Regions from separate parts of the Sphingobium sp. R-21 genome, predicted to be linked through region 1. Evidence: riboswitches for the same ligand, from Rfam matches in the RefSeq annotation. Region 1 holds a riboswitch; each other region holds the start of a gene.
What was found. Region 1 has a riboswitch for cobalamin ahead of ACN9MX_RS20010 (HoxN/HupN/NixA family nickel/cobalt transporter). Riboswitches for the same ligand answer to the same signal wherever they lie in the genome.
Positions count from the first base shown of each region.

Region 1 (5,109 bases):
GGCGTTGTTCAACTTCACGCTATATTGCGTTTCGCCGATCTTGACGAAGCCGGCCGGGTTGATCTGGTTCTGCGCCGCGATGGCAGCGCCCACATCCTGCGCCGACAGACCCTTCGATTGAAGCGCCAGCGGGTTGAGGTCAATCTGAACCTGCCGCTGCTTGCCGCCGGACGGGAATGGCATGGCAAGACCGGGCACCGTGATCAGGGGCGGGCGGACCTGGTTCATGCCCATGTCGAACAATTGCTGTTCCGACAGCCCCTTTCCCGACAGGGCAAGCTGGAGGATGGGAACGGTCGACGCACTATAGTTCAGGATCAGCGGTGGCGTAATTCCCGGCGGCATCTGGCGCAGGACGGTCTGCGACACCGATGTCACCTGCGCCGTGGCGGTCCGGATGTCGGCGCCCGGCTGGAAATAGATCTTGATGACGCCGATACCCTGAAGCGACTGGCTCTCGATATGGTCGATATCATTGACCGTCGTCGTCAGCACCCGCTCATAGGGATTGACGATGCGGTTCGCCATGTCCTCCGGCGACAGGCCCGCATATTGCCAGGCAACGGCCACCACCGGGATGCGGATGTTGGGGAAGATGTCGACCGGGGTGCGCACGGCCGCCAGAACCCCGCCGATCGCGATCAGGATTGCCATTACGATGAAGGTCAGCGGACGATGCAGGGCAACCTTGACGATATCGATCATTCACGACTCCACGCAAGCGCCGCCAGGTGATCCCCGCCGCACATGAAACGCGACCTCTCCGGATATATTTTTCGCCTTCTGGGACAGTGACGAACAGCGCCAGGAAATGCGCATATCTTTTTTTCGCATTTTCAGGCGATTGTCCGTGACCGGCCTGCCTGACAATGCGCCCAAGAATGCGACGACATCCCCGACCATGGGCGGAGTGCTGCGGCAATGAGGGGGCATAGCCCGCGCACATCCGCCCGACGGTCATGGGACACCGCCGCATTCGAAAACGCCCATGCGCCCTTGGACATTCCACGTCTAATATATAATATGGCATGATCGATATCTTTGACGACATGATAATATGGACCTGCGCCACCTTCGTTATTTCCTGTGCGTCGCTGAAGAGATGCATTTTGGCCGCGCCGCGCTTCGCCTCGGCATATCCCAGCCGCCGCTCAGCCAGCAAATCCGCGCCCTGGAGGAGGAGCTTGGCGTCCGCCTGTTCGATCGCACCAGCCGCAAGGTGCGCCTGACGGAGGCGGGCCGGCTGTTCGAGCCGGAAGCCCGCAGGACGCTTGCCCAGGCCGACCGCGCAGCACAGATCGCGCGCATGGCGCAGCGTGCGGAGATCGGGCGGCTGGGGCTGGGTTTCACTACGTCCGGACCCTTCGTGCCGCCGATCGCGCGCGCGCTCTACCGCTTCCGCAAAGCCCATCCGGACGTCGAACTGATCCTGCGCGAACAGGGCCGCGACGAACAGATAGAGGGGGTCGCCAGCCGCCAGCTCGATCTTGGAATCTTGCGTGATTTCACGGCATTGACGCTGTCTGATGGCTTGCTGTCGCAATGCCTGCTCAAGGAAGAGATGGTGCTGGCGCTGCGCGCGGATCATCCGCTGGCGCTAAGGGCGGCCCCACCCCGGATTGCCGACCTTTTCGATGAACCGCTGGTCCTGTACGGCGCACCCAATGGCACAGGCTTCACGGAACATTTCCGGGCCCTTTGCACGGAGGCTGGCTTCGTCCCCAAAATCTCCCATGAAGCCCGCAGCCTGGCCACCCTGCTGGGCCTGGTTTCGGCGGGGTTCGGGCCTACGGTCATACCCTTGTCAATGGCGCGGCTGCACCTTGACAATGTGGTCAACCGCCCGTTCGACTTGCCGGTCATGAGTTCGCTCTGGCTGATCCACGATCGGGAACTGTCGCCCACCGGCCTGGCGTTCCTCGATACCCTGCTCGAAGAATGCCGGTCGACCGGAATCACCTCCAGCGACAGCCGATGCGCCACCGCGCCATGACGGAGGTCATCGCCCAATGCCTCATCAGGGAACGACCGCTGATGAAGGCGCCGATGAAGCGCCCCTTCCCATTTCTTTTCCCAGCCTCTATGCACGGCCGTGAAGATCGGTTTCGGTTGGTCTTCATGATCGCGCCGGTGCCCTCGCAAGGGGCTTAATAGGGAATGCGGTGATGAATCCGCAGCTGTCCCTGCAACTGTAAGCGGTGAGCGAGACGCATAGCGATCCTCCGGAGCGCCGGATGATCAGCCACTGGGCCGGACGCTAAACCATGCGAGGCCTGGGAAGGCCATGCGCCGAGCCGTGACCCGCAAGCCAGGAAACCTGCCTGCGTCTGGTCGCTCTTGCCTTGGTCCAGGGGATGGCCGCGGCACGGTCCTCCGTCTGAGCGACGCTTCTCGCAGCGGGAGCTGCTGTCCGCATGCCGGGCGCAAGAGCGTCCGTCCGGCATGAAGGCGGTTTCCGTCCGGTTTCGCAGACGCCGACGGGATACCGTCCGATGACCATTTCCTCCGATGCGCAGGCATCGATGCAGGCGCCTCCTGGCGGCCTGCGTCGCCGCGCCACCGGCATGTTCGCCGGTCTCATCGCCGCCAATCTGGCCGCCTGGATCGCGGCCTTCACCATCTTCGCGGGCGATCCCGTCATGCTCGGTACGGCGGTGCTTGCCTGGAGCCTGGGCCTGCGCCATGCCGTCGACGCCGATCATATCGCCGCCATCGACAATGTGACCCGCAAGCTGATGCAGGACGGCCAGCGGCCCCTTACGGTCGGCTTCTGGTTCGCCATCGGCCATAGCGGCATCGTGCTGATCGCCGCTGTCCTCATCGCATTCGCCGCCAATGCCCTCAGCCGCGTCGAAGCCGCAGGAGCCATTGGCGGCACCATTGCGACGCTGGTGTCCGCGACCTTCCTCCTTGCCATTGCGGCGATGAATCTGGTCATCCTGCGATCCGTGCTCAAGACCTTCAATCATGTTCGAAGGGGTGGCGCCTATATCGATGAAGATATGGACATTCTTCTGGGCAATCGGGGTCTCCTGTCGCACCTTTTCCGCCCGCTTTTCCGGCTGGTGACGCGAAGCTGGCACATGGCGCCGCTCGGCTTTCTTTTCGGTCTGGGCTTCGATACCGCGACAGAGGTTGCCATTCTGGGCCTTTCCGCCGGCCAGGCCGCCAGCGGCCTTTCCATCGCGACCGTCCTTATCTTCCCCCTGCTCTTTGCGGTGGGGATGGCGTTGATCGACACCACGGACGGCGCGCTGATGATGGGCGCCTATCAGTGGGCGTTCGTGAAACCGATCCGCAAACTCTACTATAATATCACCATAACGCTGATGTCGGCTCTGGTCGCGCTGCTGATCGGCGGGATCGAGGCGGCGGCGCTGCTGGGCGACAAGCTCGGCCTCAGCGGCGGCATCTGGACCCTCGCCGCCGATTTGGGCGCCCATTTCAACAGCCTTGGCTTCATCATCATCGGCCTGTTCGCCGCCTGCTGGCTGGCGAGTTGGGCCTTCTATCGCTGGAAGGGCTTCGACGAGATCGAACTCATCCCCGCCGCTGGCCACCAACCGCAAGGAAATCCCGCATGAAAAAGGTATCTGCAACCGTCATCACCGGCTTTCTGGGTGCCGGCAAGACCACGCTGATCCGTCACCTCATCCAGCATGCCGGCGGCCGTCGTCTGGCCCTTATCATCAATGAATTCGGGGATGTGGGCGTCGATGGCACGCTGGTTCAGGGGTGCGGCGACGAAGCCTGCCCGGATGACGACATCATCGAACTGGCCAATGGCTGCATCTGCTGCACCGTGGCCGACGATTTCCTGCCGACCATGCAGAAACTGCTCGATCGCCCTGTCCCGCCTGATCACATCATCATAGAGACCAGCGGCCTTGCCCTGCCCAAGCCGCTGGTGAAGGCGTTCCAATGGCCCGACATCCGGACGCGGGCCACGGTCGACGGCGTCATCGCCTTGATCGACGCCGACGCGCTCGCCGCCGGCCGCTTCGCCCATGACGAAGTCGCGCTCGCGGCCGCCCGTGCTGCGGACCCCACGTTGGATCATGACAGCCCGATCGAGGAATTGTTCGAAGATCAACTCGCCTGTGCCGACCTCGTCCTGCTCAACAAGACCGACCTGGTGGAGCCGGACCGCCTGGTGGCGTTGGAGCAGGAACTGGCCCGGGAAATCCGACCCGGCGTCCGCATCCTCCGCACCGCCAGGGGAGAGATTGATCCCGCTATCCTGCTCGGTCTCGACGCGGGCGTGGAGGACCAGATCGATGCACGCCCCTCCCACCATGACGATGAGGAGGATCATGACCATGACGATTTTGACAGCTTCGTCGTCGATCTGGGCGAACTTGCCGGGCCAGAGCCGCTGCTGACGGCGCTCGCGCAGAGCATCGCCGCGCACGACATATTGCGGGTCAAGGGCTTCCTCGCCATTGAGGGGCGCCCGGCGCGCCTGGTTCTTCAGGCGGTCGGTCCGCGCATCCAGCATCATTACGACCGGCACTGGCAGGCCGGCGAGCCGCGCCGATCCCGGCTGGTGGTGATTGGCCAGCGCGGCATGGACCGCGCCGCGATAGAGGCCGGAATCGGCGCCCGGATGGCGACCGCCTGATGCATCTGCTGACCGCCACGCCCGGCACCGTCTCCAATGGCGACGAAGCCATAGACCTCGGCCAGTCACCGGGGGACATCGTGCTGCTGACCGTGGCGGACAGCGAACTGGCCTGTTTCGCCAGCGCGGCCCATGCGCTCACGCAGGAACTGGGGGAAGGCGCGCCGCGCATCCGGCTCGCCAACCTTCTCCAGCTAAAACATCCCTATTCGGTCGACATGTATGTCGAGAAGGTCGTGGCCCATGCCAAATTCGTCTGCGTCATCCTGCTAGGGGGCAAGAGCTATTGGCCCTATGGCATTGATGAGATTGCAAATATCGCGCGGGAGAAAGGCATTGCCTTCGCCGCCATCGCCGATGATCGGGAAGATGATCCAGAATTGCGCGCCGCTTCGACCGTTGGCCCGGAAAGCTGCGGTCTGCTGCGCGACTATCTGCGGCAGGGCGGCATAGCCAATGCCATCGCTTTCCTGCGAAAGGCCGCTGAT
Region 1 is NZ_CP184375.1:1,182,978-1,188,086, reverse strand. It holds gene ACN9MX_RS20020 (efflux RND transporter permease subunit) at 1-705, opposite strand, end outside; gene ACN9MX_RS20015 (LysR substrate-binding domain-containing protein) at 1,058-1,993, shown strand; cobalamin riboswitch at 2,112-2,339, shown strand; gene ACN9MX_RS20010 (HoxN/HupN/NixA family nickel/cobalt transporter) at 2,493-3,584, shown strand; gene cobW (cobalamin biosynthesis protein CobW) at 3,581-4,621, shown strand; gene cobN (cobaltochelatase subunit CobN) at 4,621-5,109, shown strand, end outside.

Region 2 (5,109 bases), on a different replicon from region 1:
CATGGCCTTGCTGAAGGCCGCTGAAGCCCATGGCTTCCGGCAGATGGTCGCCGTCATCGGCGGGGGTGAACCTGCCTCCGTAGCGCTCCACGCGTCCTGCGGTTTTGAGCATGTCGGTCGCCTCACCGGCATGGGCTGGAAGGCAGGCCGCTGGCTCGACACGGTTTACATGCAGCTTCCCTTGGGCGGCGGCATCGCGACCGCGCCGGCTGCTTCCGGGAAGGACTGACGACCATGTCGCTGTTCGAACGCTATCTCTCGCTGTGGGTGGCCCTGTGCATCGCGATCGGGATCGGTCTTGGCCATTTGCTCCCGAGCGCCTTCGAGACCATCGCAGCGCTGGAGATCGCCAACGTCAACCTCGTCGTTGCGGGGCTGATCTGGTTGATGATCATCCCGATGCTGCTGCGGGTCGATTTCGGCGCGCTGCATAGCCTTCGGCAACACTGGCGCGGTATCGGCGTCACCCTTGTGGTGAACTGGGCGATCAAGCCATTCTCGATGGCGCTGCTCGGGACGTTCTTCCTCCGCTATTTGTTCGTCCCGATGCTGCCGGCAGGCGCATCCTCGTCCTATATTGCGGGCCTGATCCTGCTGGCCGCAGCGCCATGCACGGCAATGGTCTTCGTCTGGTCGAACCTTGTCGACGGTGAGCCGAACTACACATTGAGCCAGGTGGCACTGAACGACTTGATCATGATCTTTGCCTTCGCACCGCTCGTCGGCCTGCTGTTGGGCGTGGCATCAATCACCGTGCCGTGGAACACACTGGCGCTGTCGGTGGGGCTCTACATCGTCGTCCCGGTTATCATCTCCCAACTGCTCCGCCGAGCGCTTCTTCGCGGCGGCGAGAAGGGACTTCAGCATTTCCTGTCCGCCATCAGCCCGATCAGCCTTGCCAGCCTGCTGCTGACGCTGGTGCTGCTGTTCGGCTTCCAGGGTGAGCAGATCATCCGGCAACCGCTGGTGATCGCGCTGATTGCCGTGCCGATCCTGTTTCAGGTCTATCTCAACGCCGGCATCGCCTACTGGCTCAGCCGCCGTTTCGGCGTGGCGTGGTGCGTCGCCGGCCCTTCGGCGCTGATCGGCGCCTCCAACTTCTTCGAACTGGCTGTGGCCGCCGCCATCAGCCTCTTTGGGCTCAGTTCCGGCGCCGCGCTGGCAACGGTCGTAGGCGTGCTGGTGGAAGTGCCGGTGATGCTGTCCATTGTCGCCTTGGTAAAGCGAACCCGTCCCTGGTATGAGAAAGCCATTGCCGCATGAGATTGCGTGAACTCACCGCCCCCGATCATCTGCCTGCCTTGGACAAGGCCTTTGCGCTGGCTCGTCCCGCCGCTGGCCTTGGCCCGGACCAGCCGCCTCTGCGCTTTCTACTGCTCTACGGCTCGCTGCGAGAGCGCTCCTTCTCTCGCCTCGCCGTGGAAGAGGCCGCCCGCCTGCTGCAATATTTCGGTGCTGAGACGCGGATCTTCGATCCCAGCGACCTGCCGCTGCCAGATCAGGTGGCGGGAGACGATCACCCTGCGGTGCATGAATTGCGCGAGCATGCGCTGTGGTCGGAAGGCATGGTCTGGTGCAGCCCGGAACGGCACGGCCAAATCAGCGGCATCATGAAGACGCAGATCGACCACCTGCCGCTCCAGATTCGCGGGATGCGGCCGACGCAAGGGCGGACGCTTGCAGTCATGCAGGTGTCCGGCGGCTCCCAATCGTTCAATGCCGTCAACACGCTGCGCCTGCTGGGTCGCTGGATGCGGATGTTCACGATCCCCAACCAGTCGTCGGTGGCGATGGCTTACAAGGAGTTCGACCAAGACGGCCGGATGCGGGCGTCGAGCTACTACGAGCGCATCGTCGATGTGATGGAGGAATTGGTCCGCTTTACGGTACTTATGCGACCGCATGCGGCGCAACTTGTGGATCGCTATTCCGAGCGCAAGGAAGCCGGAATTTCGGTTGATGCCGAGTCTGACCATTCGGCAGTCGCGATAGCGCCGCAATGTTGATTGACGGCTAGCAGCCCGGCACGGCGAAAATCAGGATCAGCAACCATGGCATCCGGCTGTACGACGGACTCAGCCGGGTTCTGGCCCATACTCGCGATATCCCGTGTCCTGTTGTCGCTGGTTAAGCGCCTGGTTCTCATGCGGATATCGGCCATCTCGCCTTGGCTCGGTCTCGCGGCGGCGTGAGATTAGGCTCTTGCGGAGCATTGACCCTCCCGCTAACGCACCTCTGCCCGGGACGATGGCTTCATCGTCCCGGGCATGATCGCGCCGGTGCCTCGAAAGAGGCTTAAAAGGGAACGCGGTGAGGATGGCTCCGGCCATCCAAATCCGGGGCTGTCCCTGCAACTGTAAGCGGCGAGCGCGATGCATATCGCTTCCTCCAGTGTGAGGAGGCAGCCACTGGACCGGACGCTAAATCCTGCGAGGTCTGGGAAGGCCGTGCATCAAGCTATGACCCGCGAGCCAGGAGACCTGCCAGCGTCTGGTCGCTCTTGCCCGGTCCAGGGGATGGCCAAGGCACGGTATCTTTCCGTTTGAGCGACGAACGGGCGGTGGAGGCCGCATCGGTTCGCGTGGCGGTCGCTCTATGGCGTCCGGCTGCTGACGTGCGCCGACCGTCGCTGGCGGCACGTCTCCACCCGAATGTCGCGTGACGCCGGGAAGACATGCAATGGAATGGAAAAATGTAGGATTTTGGCTGGCCACCGGGCTGGCCGCCACCACGACGCAGCAGGCCGGCGCGGAAACCGCCGCGGACAGCTCAGCCGAAATCATCGTGTCGGGCGTTCGGCCGGGAGCATTGCTCCAAGAGACGGAAACCGGATCGCGCCTGGGGCTGACCGCGCTCGAAACGCCAGCCAGCGTCGCACAGATTGATGGCGACGCGATCCGCGCTCGGGGCGATCTGGACATAATGTCGGCCGTAACCCGTGCACCGGGCGTCACCACCTCCGCCAATCCGGGCAATGGCGGCACGGCCCTGTCGCTGCGCGGCTTTTCCGGTCAGGGTTCAGTGCTGCAACTGGTTGATGGTGTCCGGCTGTTCCCGGTCGCGGGCACGATCACCTTCCCCACCGATCCGTGGAATGTCGAGCGGATCGAATTGCTGAACGGCCCCGCCTCCGTGCTCTACGGACAGGGCGCACTGGGCGGCGCGGTGAACATCATCACCAGATCCCCCAATGCCGAACGCACCGAATTTGACGCGGAAGCAGGATATGGCTCGCAGGATAGCTGGCGCGCGGCGGCAGGTGTCGGTGGACCGCTGGGCGAGATGCTCTCCTACCGGATCGACGCCAGCTACCGGGCGTCGGACGGGTATGTCGACCGTGGCCATTCCAAGAGCCTCGCGCTCTCGGGTGCGCTGCGCTTCCGGCCAAGCGACAGCTTCACGCTCACCCTGCGTAACGACTATGGCAATCAGCGGCCGATGGAATATTTCGGCACGCCACTGATCGACGGGGCGTTGGTGAAGGACAACCAGCGGCGCAACTATAATGTCGCCGACGCCAGCCTGCACTATCGCGACAATCGGACCACGCTGACCGCCGACTGGACGGTGGCCGAAGGCATCACCCTCTCCAACGCCGCCTATCGCCTTACCAGCAAGCGTCTGTTCAAAAATCTGGAGAGCTATTTCTACAATGACGACACCGGCTTGATCAACCGAATGGACAATCTGGGCATCTTCCATGACCAGACCCAATATGGCGATCAGGCGACCATCCGCATTAGCAAGCCGATTGCGGGCCTGAAAAACGATCTGGTCGTCGGCTTCGACGCCAATCTCATCAAGCTCACTTATTCCAATGATTTCGGATCGGACCCACAGGAGGATGCTGTCGATCCCTTCGACTTCGATCCGGGCCTGTTCTACGACACGCAGGGCATCGCGCCCCGCTATCGCACGCGGACCAACGAATATAGCTTCTTTGCCGAAGACCGCTTGGCGCTGACCGATCAGCTTTCGGTGGTCGCAGGCATCCGGCACGAGCGTGACAAGGTGCAACGCTGGAACATCGTCTATAACCCGGACGGCAGCACCAGCGAGGTCAATGCCTTTCCCAATGGTGCGACCAATCGGAAATTCCGCAACACCACTTGGCGGATCGGCGGCGTCTATCGGCCGACCTCCAATATCTCGTTCTATGGGCAATATTCGACCGGCGTAGATCCGCTCGGCACGCTGACCACCTTCACCACCAATGCGACCCAGTTCGCCTTCACCAACGCGACCGGCGATCAGGTCGAGGGCGGCATCAAGGCCATGTTCCTCGATGGCAAGGGCAGCGCCACTCTGGCGGCCTATCGTATCGTCAAGAAGAAGCTGGTGGCGCAGCAGACGCCGACTAGTCCCATAGAACAGATCGGCCAGCGGTCCGCCAAGGGTGTGGAGGCTTCGGTGACGCTGCAACTGACCGACCGCTTCGGCATCGACGCGAATGGCACAGTGCTGGACGCTAATTTCGATGACTTCATCAGCGGCGGCACCAGCTATACCGGCAACACGCCACCCAATGTGCCTGAAGTAGCGGCGAACCTGTCCGTCTATTGGGCGCCCATTGACGCGCTGCGGGCCAATGCCAGTTTGCGCTATGTCGGCCGGAGCTTCTCGGACAACGCCAACAGCCACCGGGTGCCGGGCTATGCCGTGGTGGATGCGGGGTTGACCTATGCGTTCACCCCCAATCTCGCGGCGAACCTGCGGGTCTATAATCTCTTTGACAAGGATTATGCGACCACCACCTATAATGACGAGCAGTGGATATTGGGCCGCCCCCGTTCCATCGACATTTCGGTGACGGCTCATTTCTGACGCACGCGCCCGGTGGCGTCATCGCGGCAAGCGATGGCTGTATCTGACCCATCGCTGGCTGGGCATAGTGACATGCCTGTTGCTGGCGATGTGGTTCCTGTCGGGCATCGTCATGATGTATGTGCCTTTCCCGTCGCTGACCCAGCAGGAGCGGCTGGCGGGATTGGCACCCATCGACTGGAAGCAGGTCCATGGGAGTGTTCAGGCCGACGCCGTGTTGCAACAAGGGTTGGACGGTCCCGTCTGGCTGCACGACGGGGCGGCGGCGGCAATGAGCGGGCGCGC
Region 2 is NZ_CP184374.1:1,474,323-1,479,431, forward strand. It holds gene ACN9MX_RS06950 (GNAT family N-acetyltransferase) at 1-229, shown strand, start outside; gene arsB (ACR3 family arsenite efflux transporter) at 235-1,263, shown strand; gene arsH (arsenical resistance protein ArsH) at 1,260-2,006, shown strand; cobalamin riboswitch at 2,261-2,502, shown strand; gene ACN9MX_RS06965 (TonB-dependent receptor) at 2,680-4,824, shown strand; gene ACN9MX_RS06970 (PepSY domain-containing protein) at 4,892-5,109, shown strand, end outside.
Region 2: it holds a riboswitch for cobalamin, as region 1 does, so the genes downstream of both, ACN9MX_RS06965 (TonB-dependent receptor) here and ACN9MX_RS20010 (HoxN/HupN/NixA family nickel/cobalt transporter) in region 1, are expected to answer to the same signal.

Region 3 (5,109 bases), on a different replicon from region 1:
AGATCGCGGCGCTCAGCCCCTATGGACATGACCCGGAACTGTCGGCGGCGGTCGGCAAGGCCCGCGCCTTCCGCACCCTCAAACGCCCTTCCGAGGAAGTGTTGGCGCTTCGCCCCGACCTGCTGATCGGCTTTCCGTCGGGCGACAGCGTGGTCGGCGCGCCACCGGGCCGATGGCGGACCCTGGCACTGGCGAGCGCGGACAGCCATGCGATGATCCTGGCGCAGATCCGGCAAGTGGCGGCCGCGGTCGGCCATCCCGAACGGGGCGAGGCGATGATCGCCCGCATGGACCGGGATCTTGCCGCCCTGCCCCGCCCGAAGCATCGCGGCGTCGCCGCCTATTATCAGCGGCGCGGCTATATGACCGGCACCGGCACGCTGGTCGACGACCTGATGCGGCGCGTGGGCCTGGTCAACCTGGCGGCCAGGCTGGGCAAGCCGGCACTGTCGCAGCTTTCGCTGGAGGAGATGATCGCCGCCCGCCCGGACTGGCTGATCGTCGAGGCGGGGAGCGAGAAGGTGGTCGATCAGGGGACGGAGATGCTGCACCATCCGATATTGCGCGCCATTCCGCGCATCCGCGTGCCCCAGGCGTGGACGGTGTGCGGCGGCCCCGCCTATGTCGACGCCGCGAGGAGCATCACGGCGCAGCTTGACGGCGCAGCGCGCAGGGGCGCGGCGCAGATCAACGCCGCGCCGCGCCCATAAGCCGTCAGAAGCGCACACGCACGCCGCCGAAGGCCGATCGCCCATAGGTGCCATAGCCATAGACCGTGGCGTATTTCGCATCGGTGACATTGTCGATGCGGCCATAGATTTCCAGCTTCTCCATGATCGGAAAAGACGCCCGGATGTTCGCTATCGCATAGCCGTCCAGCCGTACCAGATTGGTCGCGTCGTTGAAGCTGTCGCCCACCATCGTCACGGTGGCGCCGGTCGACAGGCCGAAGGGCCAGACATAATCCGCCGAAACGCTGACCGCGTCGGGGGCGCGGCGGGGCAGCCGGGCGCCGCTACTGCGGTCGCGCGCATCGACATGGCTGTAGGCGGCCGTGACGGTCAGCGCATCGACCGGCCTCAGCGTCAGCATCGCCTCCACCCCCTTGGCGCGGGTGCGGTCGAGATTATTATACCCGCCATAGAGGCCGATCGAATAATCATAGTTGATCTGGTTTCTGGTATCGCGGCGGAACGCCGTGACGGAGAGGATCGCCCGGTCGCCGTCGAGCCTCTGGTCAAAACCGATATCGTAGCTTTTCGACCGCTCGGGACGCAGGCCGGCATTGCCGACATCGGCGCCGTAAAGCTGGTAGAGCGACGGCGCCTTGAACCCCTCGCCATAGCTCATGCGGATATTGGTCGCGCCGGCATTGGGCGTGTAGTTGGCGTTGGCGCCGAAGGTCGTCGCGCCGCCGAACTGGCTGTGATCGTCATGCCGCACGCCGCCGGTCAGCGACAGGCCGGCAAGGGGCTTGACGACGGCCAGCGCATAGACGCTGTCGATATCGGCCTTGTGGCGTTCGGTGGAACCGAAGCCGGAAAAATCATAGTCGGGCCGCTCATGTTCATAGCCGAAGACCAGCTTCGCCTGATCGACCGGCTGGTAGACCCCTTCATATTCGAAGCGCAAATTGGTGCCGGAATAGGCATAAGGCCCGAAAGCGGACGTATAGTCGCGGTCGATGCGGAACCAGGTGACGGCCGCCCGATTGGTGAGCCTGCCGTCGAACAGCGCGAGGTTGAGGCCCGCATAGCCGACATATTGATCCGATTTCGAGGAGTCCGTGGTGCTGTCCACCACGCCATTGTCGGTATCCAGGTCGGCATGGATATAATAGCCGCGCAGGTCGAGGTTGAGGGTATCGGTGAAGGACAGCTTCAGCCTGGCATTGGCGGCGATATTCTCATAGCCGTCCTTTTCGGTGCCGCTGGCGGCGGAGGAAATGCCGTCGGTGTTGAAATAGGCGATGCCGACGCCGCCCGACGCGATGCCGCTGCCGCCCGAAACGTCCGCCTTCGCGTTCAGCGTATTGCTGTAGCCGTAATCGACGGAGGCATTGCCGGCAAAGCCGGTGCCGGGCGTTCCGGTCATGACGTTGACCACGCCGCCGATCGCCTGGCTGCCGTAGACGATCGAGTTGGAGCCGCGCAAAATCTCGATCCGCTGGATATTGCCGGTCAGCAGATTGCCGAAATCGTACATGTCGCCGATGCCGCTGGGGTCGTTGACCTTGACCCCGTCGATCAGCACCAGCGTCTGCGTCGTTTCCGCGCCGCGCAACGAAACCCCGGTCACGCCGCCCAGGCTGCCGCTGCGGTTGAAGCGCACGCCCGGCGTGGTGGCCAGCAGGTCGACCACGCTGACGCTCTGGCGGGTGCGGATGGTGTCGGCGTCGATCACGGTGACGGCCTGGCCGACCTCGTCGCGCGGCTGTTCGATGCCCAGCGCGGTGACGATGATCTCATCCTCCGCCAGCGCAGGTGCGGCCGCGAGCAAGGCGGCGATGGAAACGGAAATCCTCAACATGTCTGTCTTCCCCCTGAGCGCGATGCAACATGGCTCAGGGCGTCCGCTCATGCGGCCGGACAGGGGAAAATGGCTGGCGCCCGCGCCCTCCCCCACACCGATGCGGCCCCGCGCCGCTTCGTCGCTCAGACGGAGAACACCGTGCCGTGGCCATACCCTGGACCAAGGCAAGAGCGACCATGCGTCGGCAGGTCTCCTGGCTCGCGGGTCAATGCGGCGATGCACGCCTTCCCGGACTTGCGTCCAGTGGCCGGCCCTGGGGGCCGAAGTGCATCGCGCTCACCGCTTACAGTTGCAGGGACAGCCGCGGATTGGGACGGCTTCCCGTCCGCACCGCATTCCCGTTTTCAGCCCTTCCGGGCACCGGCGCGATCTTCCTTGCGCGCAGGGGCTTTGCCCTGCCCGCGCCGGGCGCCATAAGGGAAAGCGGCGGCCATGCCAAGGGGCAGCCGCAGAAGGAGATTGCATGTCGTTCGCCATCAACGCCGCCGATGTCGAGGATGCGGCGCGGGTCATCGCCCCCGCCGCCATCCGCACCCCCCTGCTGGAAAATGCGGCGCTCAACGCCCGCTGCGGCCGGCGGGTGCTGGTGAAGTTCGAGGGCGCGCAGCACAGCGGATCGTTCAAGTTCCGCGGTGCCTACAACCGGCTGGCCCGGCTGGACGCCGGGGAGCGAAAGGCAGGCGTCGTCGCCTGGTCATCGGGCAATCATGCCCAGGGCGTCGCCTTTGCGGCGCGCTTGCTGGGGATCGCGGCGACGATCGTGATGCCGGCCGACGCGCCCGCGATCAAGACGGCGAACACGCGGGCACTGGGCGCCGAAGTCGTTGCCTATGACCGCTTCACCGATAACCGGGAGGAGATCGCCACGCGGCTGGCGACCGAGAGGGGCGCGGTGCTGGTGCCGTCCTTCGACGATCCCTTCATCATGGCGGGCCAGGGCACGATCGGGCTGGAGATCATGGAGCAGGCCGCCGAAGCTGGCGCGAAGATCGGCCAGATCCTGGTCAATTGCGGCGGCGGCGGCATGGTGTCGGGGATCGCGACGGCGGTGAAGGCGCGCATGCCCGAGGTCAACATCCATGCGGTGGAACCGGAAGCGTTCGACGATACGGCGCGGTCCCTGGCCAGCGGCAAGCGGGAAAGCGTGTCGCCCGATGCGCGGTCGATCTGCGACGCGCTGCTGTCTCCGACGCCGGGAGCGCTGACCTTTCCCATCAACCAGGCGCTGTTGTCCGGGGGCCTGGCGGTGAGCGACGATCAGGTGCGCGACGCGATGCGCTTTGCCTTTTCCGTGCTCAAGCTGGTGGTCGAGCCGGGCGGAGCCGCATCGCTGGCGGCCATGCTGGCCGGAATTGCTCCGCCTGCCGAAGGGGCCGGCGTCGTGGTGATTTCAGGCAGCAATGTCGATCCCGACAGCTATGCCCGGATCATAGGCGGCGGCGCATGATGCGGCTGATGGGGGCAGTGCTGGCTGGCGGGCGGTCCAGCCGGTTCGGCAGCGACAAGGCGCAGGCGATGCTGGAGGGGCGCACCCTGCTGGAGCATGCGGTCGAGGCTCTCGGCCGCCATGTCGAAACCGTCGTGGTATGCGGCCGGCAGGTGGAGGGCATGATCGGGCTGGCGGATCGGCCCGCCGCGGACATGGGGCCGTTGGGCGGCCTCAACGCGGCGCTGCATCATGCCCTGGCGCAGGGTTATGACGCCGTGCTGACGACCGGGTGCGACGTGCCCGCCTATCCGGACGGCCTGGCGCAGGCCCTGATCGGCCCTGAACCCGCCATCCTCAAGGGGCAGCAACTGGCCGGATTCTGGCCCGCTTCGCTGGCGGGCGAACTGGATGCCCATCTGGCGGAGGACAATAACAGATCGATCCGGGGCTGGCTGGAGCGGGTCGGCGCCCGGATCATCGACCGGCCCGAATTCGTGCTGCCCAACATCAACCGGCCGGAGGATCTGCAGGCTCTGGCAAAGGACAGTCGATGAATGGAGTGCTTCCGCCAAGGCACCTGAACGAGGCAAGCCGCGAAAGCATCCCGTTCCGGCTTTGAACGGGAATCCCGCTTCGCGGGTCGTTATTTGGTCAGGGCTACAGCCGCCATGGTCTCCACCGGCGCATGCGTCCCGGCCACCGCCTCCCCGATCAGCAGAAGCGTCGGGTCTTCGTCGCTGATCGTCCGCACCAGGAAGGCCAGAGCCGACAGCTTGCCCCGGATCAGCCGTTCCGTCGGCAGGGAGACATTGACTGCCACCATCACCGGCGTTTCGGGATCGCGCCCGGCGGCGATCAGGCAATGGCTGATCTCGCCCGCCGCGGCCCGGCCCATATAGATGCCGATCGTGCCGCCCGGACGGGCCAGCGCTTCCCAATCCAGCTTCAGCGGTTCGCCCGCCTTCAGATGCGCTGTGACCAGCGTCAGCCCCCGCGCCACGCCGCGCAGGGTGAGCGAGGCATGGCCGCTCGCCGCCGCAGCGCTGGCCGTGGTGATGCCGGGGCAGATGCGCACGGAAACGCCCGCCTCCGCCAGATGCGCCATCTCTTCCGCCGATCGGCCAAAGACCGAGGGGTCGCCGCCCTTC
Region 3 is NZ_CP184374.1:1,591,753-1,596,861, forward strand. It holds gene ACN9MX_RS07545 (ABC transporter substrate-binding protein) at 1-710, shown strand, start outside; gene ACN9MX_RS07550 (TonB-dependent receptor plug domain-containing protein) at 715-2,529, opposite strand; cobalamin riboswitch at 2,699-2,912, opposite strand; gene ACN9MX_RS07555 (threonine ammonia-lyase) at 2,996-3,979, shown strand; gene mobA (molybdenum cofactor guanylyltransferase) at 3,979-4,515, shown strand; gene cobA (uroporphyrinogen-III C-methyltransferase) at 4,605-5,109, opposite strand, start outside.
Region 3: it holds a riboswitch for cobalamin, as region 1 does, so the genes downstream of both, ACN9MX_RS07550 (TonB-dependent receptor plug domain-containing protein) here and ACN9MX_RS20010 (HoxN/HupN/NixA family nickel/cobalt transporter) in region 1, are expected to answer to the same signal.